4 regions of the Saccharospirillum sp. HFRX-2 genome follow, and region 1 is predicted to be linked to each of the others. Evidence: predicted binding sites of a transcription regulator. Region 1 holds the regulator's gene; each other region holds the start of a gene.
What was found. Region 1 encodes LexA, which represses DNA repair genes until DNA is damaged. Its sites were predicted from a motif close to TACTGTNTANNTANACAGTA; they were not measured.

Region 1 (2,204 bases):
CACCCAGGCGCTTTTAAGCAGACGAATGCGCTGAATCAGCTTGGCGCCGGGTAACCAATAAAGGCGACGTGGCGGTAACTGGTGGGAATTAACGAACAATAGCTCCGGCAGCGTCTCACCGTAGGCCAGAGTTCGGCTGATCAACTCACAACCCATGCCGCGAGCAACAACGGCTGGTTTGTGGCCACAGCGTTCTTCAATAAACGCGAACACGGACGGCAGATCATACTCAGCCATAATGTCCAGCGTATTGGTTTGCGGTCGTTGGTTGCGCGATGACAAACCATGGCCCCGCCAATCCAATAGCCAGACATCGTAACCCTGACGTACCAACTCACCAGCGGTACCGCCAACGCCATAATCCAACCATTGCCAGTGGTTGTAGAACGCATCGTGAACCAACAATAGCGGCAACGCCTTGGTCACTTTTTCCTGATGCAGACGCACCAGTGCAATCTCGACGGTTTTGTCGGTGCTGTTGTTGGGTTTCAGGGAATAGACATCTTCGTAGACGCCTTCTTTGAATTCCGCACTGGCCAAAGCCACCGGGAAAAGTTCACTGCTACTTTTCAAGCCTTTAGAGTCCTTTACAGTGAGCGTAGCCTGTATATAATCACAGCTACTGTATAAAAAAACAGGGCGACACTATGCTGAAACTGACCGCTCGTCAACAAGAGGTGCTGGATATCATTAAAGAGCACCTTGGCGCCACCGGCTACCCACCGACCCGGGCAGAAATCGCCCAACGGCTCGGTTTTAAATCTCCCAATGCGGCGGAAGAACACCTCAAGGCCCTGGCCCGTAAAGGGGCTATTGAGATGGTCTCCGGTGCCTCACGCGGTATCCGACTGCCGGAATCCGAAGCCGAAGCGGGCATTCCCGTCGTCGGCCGTGTTGCTGCCGGCTCCCCTATTCTGGCCCAGGAACAGATTGAGGAATTCGTCGAAATTCCCTCCGGTCTGTTCAACCCCAAAGCCGATTATTTGCTTCAGGTGCAGGGGCTCAGTATGAAAGACATCGGCATACTGGAAGACGATCTAATCGCGGTTCACAAGACCGATCAAGCCCGCAATGGCGATATCGTTGTTGCTCGAGTCGGTGAAGATGTCACCGTCAAACGCTATGAACGCGAAGGCGGCATTGTAACGCTCTATCCGGAAAATACCGACTTTGATCCGATCAAGATCGACCTGGAACAGGACGACTTTGCCATCGAAGGTCTCTACGTCGGCGTTATTCGCCGGACGTTGCACTAAGCACCGCCCGGCAAACGCATCACTCCGGTCGCGCCTCTGGCTCATTCGAGCTATTCCACAGGGGCGCGGTGCCGGATTTCTTCTCAATCATCGCCAGCATCTGTAGATGCGCTTCGCGCTCTGCGGCCGTCGGCTCAATAACGACCAAGCGCTCTCCAGCCGCCATCACCGCACTGGCATCAAAACTCACTTCTTCATTATTGGACTGGGGTTCTTCATCCAGAATCAGTGCCGTCTGGCCACCGGTCATCATCAAATAGACGTCAGCAAGAATCTCCGAGTCAAGCAAAGCGCCGTGCAGTGTACGGTGGCCGTTATCGATACCATAGCGTTTGCACAACGCATCCAGTGAAGCCTTGGCACCCGGATGTTTTTCACGCGCCAGCATCAGCGTATCGAGCACGGTGCAATGACTGTCCAACCGACCGAAACGGCTGTCACCTTCGGCGGCCAACCGATCAAATTCCATTTGCAGGAAGCCCATATCGAAGGAGGCGTTGTGGATGACTAGTTCAGCGCCCGCGACAAACTGCCAGAAGTCGTCAGCGATATCGCGAAACTTAGGCGCGTCCTTAACCTTCTCATTATCAATGCCGTGAACGGCGATCACTTCTTCGGGAATGTCGCGCTCCGGGTTGATGTAGTAGTGAAAGTGTCGGCCAGTATGTTTACGGCCGACCAGTTCGACACACCCAACTTCGACGATGCGATCGCCCTTGTTGGGGCTCAGACCGGTGGTTTCCGTATCCAGTACAATCTGTCGCATATCAACCTCGCTTAATAATGTCGTCGACGCCCTGATTAGCCAGCGCATCGGCACGTTCGTTCCCTTCATTACCGGCGTGGCCTTTTACCCAATGCCACTGCACCTCGTGCTTGCCGATCTGCTCATCCAAACGCTGCCACAGGTCTTTATTCTTCACCGGCTGCTTGCTGGCAGTTTTCCAG
Region 2 (2,204 bases), on a different contig from region 1:
TTGTGCGAGCAGCGCTTGGCGGGCGCCCAGGGTTATTCCAGACGCAGCTGATCGAGGTGGATGCGGCTCGGTTGTTCCAGATCGACAGCGAAGATTTCCACCCGGGCAATGTCGCTTAAGTTGAGCAACTGTTCAGCTTTGGAATCCTGCGGCGGGTGCAATGGAATCTGCACCAGATTCCAGCCGAATTCGACGATAAAACTCTCGTTGAAGCGTTGCCCAAAGGCGACATTGCTGTCGAGACTGTTGTGGTCGTCGATGCGCACCGTCAGCGTTAAGGGCGTGAGTTTGGGGTTATAGACCGCCATCGACAGGCGGCTGTAGGCGGACCAGTCACGCGGCGGCGTAATCATGCGCGCGCTCTGGTATTCACCCGGTTCCAGCTCCACCGCCAAACTGCGATGGCCTTGCCAGGCGCGTTCCTCACTGAGGCTGACCGCGCCTTGCCACCAGTCGAGTTCGTAATCGGTTTCGAAGCTGCCCAGGCGCGGCAGTTGAGCGTCGAGCCGATAGATGGTCAGCGCTGCCAGCAGCACCAGACTGAGCTGATGCGCGAACAGCCCAGTGGCGATGACGCGGCCGGTCCATACCTGAGGCGTGCCTTTGTTGAGCCAGAAAATACCCAGCCAGGCACCGACCAGATTGCGCTCGATATCGCTCCAGTCCTGTTGATGACCGACGTCGTAGCGCAGGTATTCGAGCATGATACTGAGGATAAAAACGGCCAGGCTGATCGCCAGCCAGTGCGGCCAGGTGCGCATGTCCAGACGGGAGCGCAAAGCGGTGATGGCCAGCGCAAAATAGATGATATGGCCCAAATCCCAAAGCGCACGGTCGAGCGCGGCGTCACGGCTGAGCGGGCCTTCCATAAACAGAAACGGCAGGCCGATCAGCAACAGGGCGGTAAGCCCCCACTTGTTGATCCAGGAGAAGAGGGACATCGAGGCTTGGTTCAGGTCGTATACGAAGGCGCCACTATGCCTGTCGAGTCTTGTGTTGTACACCGACGGCCTTGCCTTAAACCGGCGCTGGTCACAGCGAAAATACTGTATAAATAGACAGTATTTGATGGCAATATTGGCACCAGACTTACCAGCAATAATCCAGCAAGAGCCCAATACCATGTCTGCTGATCATCGCATTAAAACCCGTGGTACCGGTGCCCAGCCGGCCAATCGTTATCAGCCCCAGCGCATCGAGGCGGCCAGCGATGACTGGCCGCTGGACCCGGATGATGACCTTACGCCAGACAGCCTGGCCACCCAGGTCGACGATGAAAAGGTGCGTACCATCATCAGCACCAATCAATCGCCCGATGTGCCTTTCGAGCAGTCGATTAATCCCTATCGGGGTTGCGAGCATGGCTGCATCTATTGCTTTGCCCGGCCGACGCACGCCTACTGGGATTTCTCGCCCGGACTTGATTTCGAAACCCGGCTGATCGCCAAAACCGGCGCTGCCGACCGCCTGCGCGAAGCGCTCGATAAGCCCAATTACCGCTGCAAGCCGATTGCGCTGGGCATGAATACCGATGCTTATCAGCCGTTGGAAAAACAGCGCCGCATCACCCGCGAACTGCTGGAAGTGATGCGCGACTATCGCCACCCGGTATCGATCATCACCAAGGGCGGGCTGATTCTGCGCGATCTGGATTTGCTGGCTGAGCTCGCGGCCGATGGCTTGTGCAGCGTCAGTGTCAGCCTGACTACTTTGGATAACGATTTAAAACGTCGACTGGAACCGCGCGCCGCCTCGCCGGCAACGCGTTTAAAAGTAGTACGCGAACTGACCGCCGTCGGCGTACCCACCAGTGTGCTGCTGGCGCCGATGATTCCCTTTATCAACGATGCCGAAATGGAAGCACTGCTGGAAGCCGCCGCAGGTGCTGGCGCCAGACAAGCCGGCTGGATACTGCTGCGCTTACCGTTGGAAATCGCTGAATTATTCGAAGACTGGTTGCAGCGCCATTACCCGGACCGGGCTGAGCATGTGATGGCGCGTATTCGGGATTTACGCGGCGGCAAGCTGTACCAGAGTGAGTTTGGCAAGCGCATGCGCGGCCAGGGTGTTTACGCCGACTTGCTCAGTCAGCGCTTTAAACGCGCCTGTCGTCAGTTGGGGTTGAACCAGACCGAGCCGCCAGCACTGCGCACCGATTATTTCCGGCGCTGGGGCGGTGGGCAGCTCGACCTGATCTGAACCGG
Region 3 (2,204 bases), on a different contig from region 1:
CTAATTGGTCGATCGACAGCTTGCCCAACTGCTGTTGCTCGGCGGCGGCATCGATAAGCCGCCCATTCTGGTGATTCTCCGCCAATAAGCGCGCCGCCAGCGGTGTATGGCCCAGCGCCAACTGATAGTTATGGCCACTGTGCTGCAGTGAACTGTCCAGAGCCTCGATAAAGGTTTCGAGCCCGCCGTGCCAACGCAGCATGGAGCCGATTTCCAGGCTCAAACCCAGCGGCGAACAGAGCCGGATATCCGCGCAATGCTGGTAACAAAGCACCGCCAGATGCCGCAATTGAGTAGCCTCAAGTTGCGCGCTATAGCTCGCCTGAGCAACCTGATCGACCAGACAGTAGGCGGTGCGCAGGCTCATACCGGGTTGAACGCCTTCGCTTCGCGCCAGGGCATTGCATTGCTGTACGCTGCGGCCATCGCTGCTGGTCAGCAATACCGGTCGTGTTTGTGCAACCTCACCAAAGCGGGCTTCCAGAGCCAAGAGCGGAAAATGCAGATAGAGCCACAGCGGTTGGACGGTTTTAGCCATGGTCGTCGTCCTGCGCGACGTTGGCATCGCGGACTAAAGGCAAGGACAACCGAACATCGGCGCCGGGCCAGCCGCCACGACGTTTAAGCACACGGCAATGCAGACGTTCGTTGTTGTCTGGTTCGATCAACAGTCGCAAGGCGGCCATGGACGCCTGCTGCTGCAAACGCGCCGGCCGCAGTAAAAACAGCGGCACCGCGTTTTTTTCAGCGGCCAGTTGCAGGCGCCGCAAGCGCCGGGGATCGAGCTGGGAAACCCAGGCCAATACCGCCTGACTGCCACCACTGCTGAGGCTTTGTTCCAGCGTCCAGCTCAGTTCCGTTTCGCTGTCAGCCTGGCACAGCAGCAGACGATCCAGGCGCAGCCCCCAATGAGCCAGGGCCGAACCGTGCGGTCGAAAAGGGGCGTTGCACCAGACCTGCCAACGGACATCGGTCTGGCTCAGATGCGCCAGTGTCGGCAACAGCAAGCGTAATTCGCCTTGGCCTGCGGTCTGGTAAAACAGTTCGGTCATGGCGGCAGCGGGCCAGCCACCGCCGGGTAAAATAGCGTCCAATTCCGGCAGGCCGGTACTGAGTGCGGCGATCTGATTTTGCCGCCAATGCTGGCCGGACCAGAGGTCACCGCGTTCGGTTAGGGTCGTCAGTAGAGACATGAAACTGCACACAAATACTGTATATAAATACAGTATAATTGGCACGTTTTACTTTGCCAGCCGACAGCCGTCAGAATTTGTAACCGACGCTTTGGAGTCCTTGATTGAATGAGTAACAGACAGTGGCAACGACGCGGCCCGGATCATCGCAGTGGGCAACAAGTCGGCTTTGCAGACATTCGCCGCCGCTTCGATTTTCGCTCGGTGCGCCTGGGTCGCTGGGTTAAACCGGACGAACGCGACCGTGCCGCGACCGCCTTTTACGATGCGCTGTGCGACCTAATGCTTATTCTGGGCGGCAATGAACTGCTGATCGGCCTGCGCGGCACCCTGTCGCTGGAATACGGCCTGGGCGGTCAGTTGGGTGTGGCGGCGCACTATATGCCCGCCACTCGAGCCTTTGCGCTGGCCAAAAACGCCGGCCCCGGCAGCATCGCTCACGAATGGTTTCATGCCTTCGACCATTACATCACCGACAAAGCCTTTATTGATCCACCCTCGAGCCTAATGGGATCGCGCGCCTGGCTGGACAGTCGAGCAATGCGGCCGCACGCCCTGAATGAGCAGTTGTTTGGCTGCTATCAAGCCGTATTGCTGGATGCCGACGGGGCGCAACCGAGTGCGCTGTTTCAGGCGGCTGCCGAGGCCGATCGCGAGCGCGGCCAGCTTTATTACAGTCAGCCGGAAGAGCTCTGCGCCCGAGCCTTTGAAGCCTTTGTTGAGGATGCCAGCATCAAGAATCGCTTTCTGGTGTATGGCAGTCGTACGTCGGCCGAAGCCCGGGCAGGGCTTTATCCAAAAGGCGAGGAGCGCGAACGGATCAAGCTGGCGTTCAGTCATTACTTTAAGCGGCTGGGCAACGCTCTGAAGCAACAATCGCAACAGTCATAGACCTCCTGAACACAACTAGTATTTGACATTCGAAATTTCATATATATGTTATTTCGCATATCAGGAGGCGCATCATGTTATCACCCTTAGCTTTTTACAAATCGCTCGCCGATGACACCC
Region 4 (2,204 bases), on a different contig from region 1:
CGGCGTCGGTGGTCAGGCTGTGCAGCTCCTCGGACAATACCTGGCTGTGCTCAGGCAGCGCCTCTGAGCGAATCTGATGTTTGCGGGCCAGGCTGTGAATACGGTCCAGACGGTCTTCCACTTCCTGTACTCGGGCCGCATCCACTTCGAAACTTTCCAGGTAGCTGTCCAGATCGCCGCTGGCTTCCTGTGCCTGGATTAAGGCGCTTTCCAGCAGGCCGATGGCGTTGGTTAAGCGCGGGTGGGGATCTTCCAGGCTGGTCAGTCGTTGCAGGGCGTTTTTTAACGCGGAGAGCGCATCATTGCCGTCTTCATTTTCCAGCAACTGTCGAGCGGCATAGCTTTCGTTGACCAGATTCTCGGTCTGGTTGTAGCGCTTGAACTCCTGTTCCAGATCCTCCACTTCACCGCTTTGTAAGGCCAGCTGCTGCAGCTCATCGACCTGATATTCCAGCAATTGCCGGCGCGCGGCGTTTTCATCGGAGTTGTCTTTGAGCTGGCGATATTTGCGGGCGCGGCCTTGCCAACTGATCCAGGCTTCGCGGACTGACTGGCGCAGCTCTTCCTGGCCGGCGTATTCGTCCAGCAGGCGCAGATGGGTATCGATGCGTAACAGGGATTGATGGGCGTGCTGGCTGTGGATGTCGATCAGGCATTCGCCCAGAGCCTTCAGTTCGCTTAACGGAACAGGCTGGCCGTTGATGTAGGCGCGTGAACGGCCTTCGGCGGAAACGGTGCGGCGAAGAATGCAGTCGTCGCCCTGGTCCAGATCGCGTTCTGACAACCAGGTTTGCGCCGCCGGAATACGGGCAACCTGAAAGCTGGCGGTGACCTCGGCGCGTTTTTCACCGTGGCGCACGATGCCCGAATCGGCACGTTCACCCAGCGCTAGTGATAAGCCGTTGAGCAAGATGGATTTGCCGGCACCGGTTTCGCCGGAAATGGAAGTCATGCCTCGTTGCCATTCGATTTCGATATTGTCGGCAATGGCGATATTACGGATAACCAGACTCTGCAGCATGGGTGCTCCCCAGGTAGGTCGAATACTGGCTATATGTACAGTGTTTTTGGTGTGATTTCAAGCAGCGCTATTAACAGCGGTGCTATTCCCTTGAAATAGCAGGTCAAGTCCCAATTAATTCGGCCAGCTAACTCACCAATCACTTCGCACTGATGCAGTGTGGAGGGTGGTTTTATCACCCGGTCACGGCCGGATAAGTTCGGAATATTTAAATTTGGGATCCGATGATGGCAAGCGAAGATAAATCAGTAGAGACCCAGGAAGACGTTGCGCCGACAGAGGCTGCCCCGGAAGCCGCCGCTGATGAGGCTGCTACGTCTGAGCTGGCAGAGCAGTTGGCTGCTGCTCAACAGCAGGCGAAAGAAAATCATGAGCAATACCTGCGTGCTGAAGCTGAAATGGCCAACCTGCGTCGCCGGGTAGAAAAAGACGTCGAAAATGCTCACAAGTTTGGGCAGGAAAAACTGGTCAAGGAAATGCTGACGGTAGCGGACAATCTTGAACGTACGCTGGCCGCTATCGAAACTGAGACCGATGAGATCGCACCGTTAAAAGAAGGTGTTGAGATGACCCTGAAAGGGCTGCTCGATACCTTCGATAAGCTGAATGTCGAAGCGATTGATCCTCAGGGGCATCCTTTTGATCCTCAGCTGCATCAGGCCATGTCCATGGTTGAAAACCCGGATGTTGAGCCGAATACCGTTATCGCCGTGATGCAAAAAGGCTACACCCTGCACGAGCGTCTGGTACGCCCGGCCATGGTGATGGTCAGCAAAGGTTCCGGTGGTGGCGGTCAGAGTATTAATGAGACCGCTTAATAACCCTGCACTGCGCAGGGTCTTGAATTCGAAACAGCCGCTCACATATAGCCAAGCAAGCAGTTAAACGAACTACGGAGTGTCAGTTAAAATGGGCAAGATCATAGGCATCGACTTGGGAACCACCAACTCGTGTGTGGCCATTCAGGAAGGCGACAAGGCGAAGGTGATCGAAAACGCCGAGGGCGATCGTACCACCCCGTCCATTGTGGCCTTCACCGATGATGATGAAACGCTGGTCGGACAACCGGCTAAGCGTCAGGCCGTCACTAACCCAACCAACACCCTCTACGCTGTTAAGCGTTTGATCGGTCGTCGCTTTGAGGACGATGTTGTCCAGAAGGACATCAAGATGGTCCCCTACG

Region 2: a site for LexA is predicted at 1,045-1,064, ahead of ABMA60_RS10310 (PA0069 family radical SAM protein). Genes of this name have one in related genera too.
Region 3: a site for LexA is predicted at 1,209-1,228, ahead of imuA (translesion DNA synthesis-associated protein ImuA). Genes of this name have one in related genera too.
Region 4: a site for LexA is predicted at 1,045-1,064, ahead of recN (DNA repair protein RecN). Genes of this name have one in related genera too.

What each region holds. Positions count from the first base shown of each region.
Region 1 is NZ_JBEBMU010000006.1:14,667-16,870, forward strand. It holds gene ABMA60_RS12885 (alpha/beta hydrolase) at 1-573, opposite strand, end outside; gene lexA (transcriptional repressor LexA) at 648-1,256, shown strand; gene dnaQ (DNA polymerase III subunit epsilon) at 1,276-2,022, opposite strand; gene rnhA (ribonuclease HI) at 2,024-2,204, opposite strand, start outside.
Region 2 is NZ_JBEBMU010000004.1:66,356-68,559, reverse strand. It holds gene ABMA60_RS10320 (LysR family transcriptional regulator) at 1-51, shown strand, start outside; gene ABMA60_RS10315 (hypothetical protein) at 33-941, opposite strand; gene ABMA60_RS10310 (PA0069 family radical SAM protein) at 1,123-2,199, shown strand.
Region 3 is NZ_JBEBMU010000002.1:254,641-256,844, forward strand. It holds gene ABMA60_RS07725 (Y-family DNA polymerase) at 1-538, opposite strand, end outside; gene imuA (translesion DNA synthesis-associated protein ImuA) at 531-1,193, opposite strand; gene ABMA60_RS07735 (CLCA_X family protein) at 1,302-2,084, shown strand; gene ABMA60_RS07740 (metalloregulator ArsR/SmtB family transcription factor) at 2,159-2,204, shown strand, end outside.
Region 4 is NZ_JBEBMU010000001.1:947,464-949,667, forward strand. It holds gene recN (DNA repair protein RecN) at 1-1,021, opposite strand, end outside; gene grpE (nucleotide exchange factor GrpE) at 1,249-1,839, shown strand; gene dnaK (molecular chaperone DnaK) at 1,931-2,204, shown strand, end outside.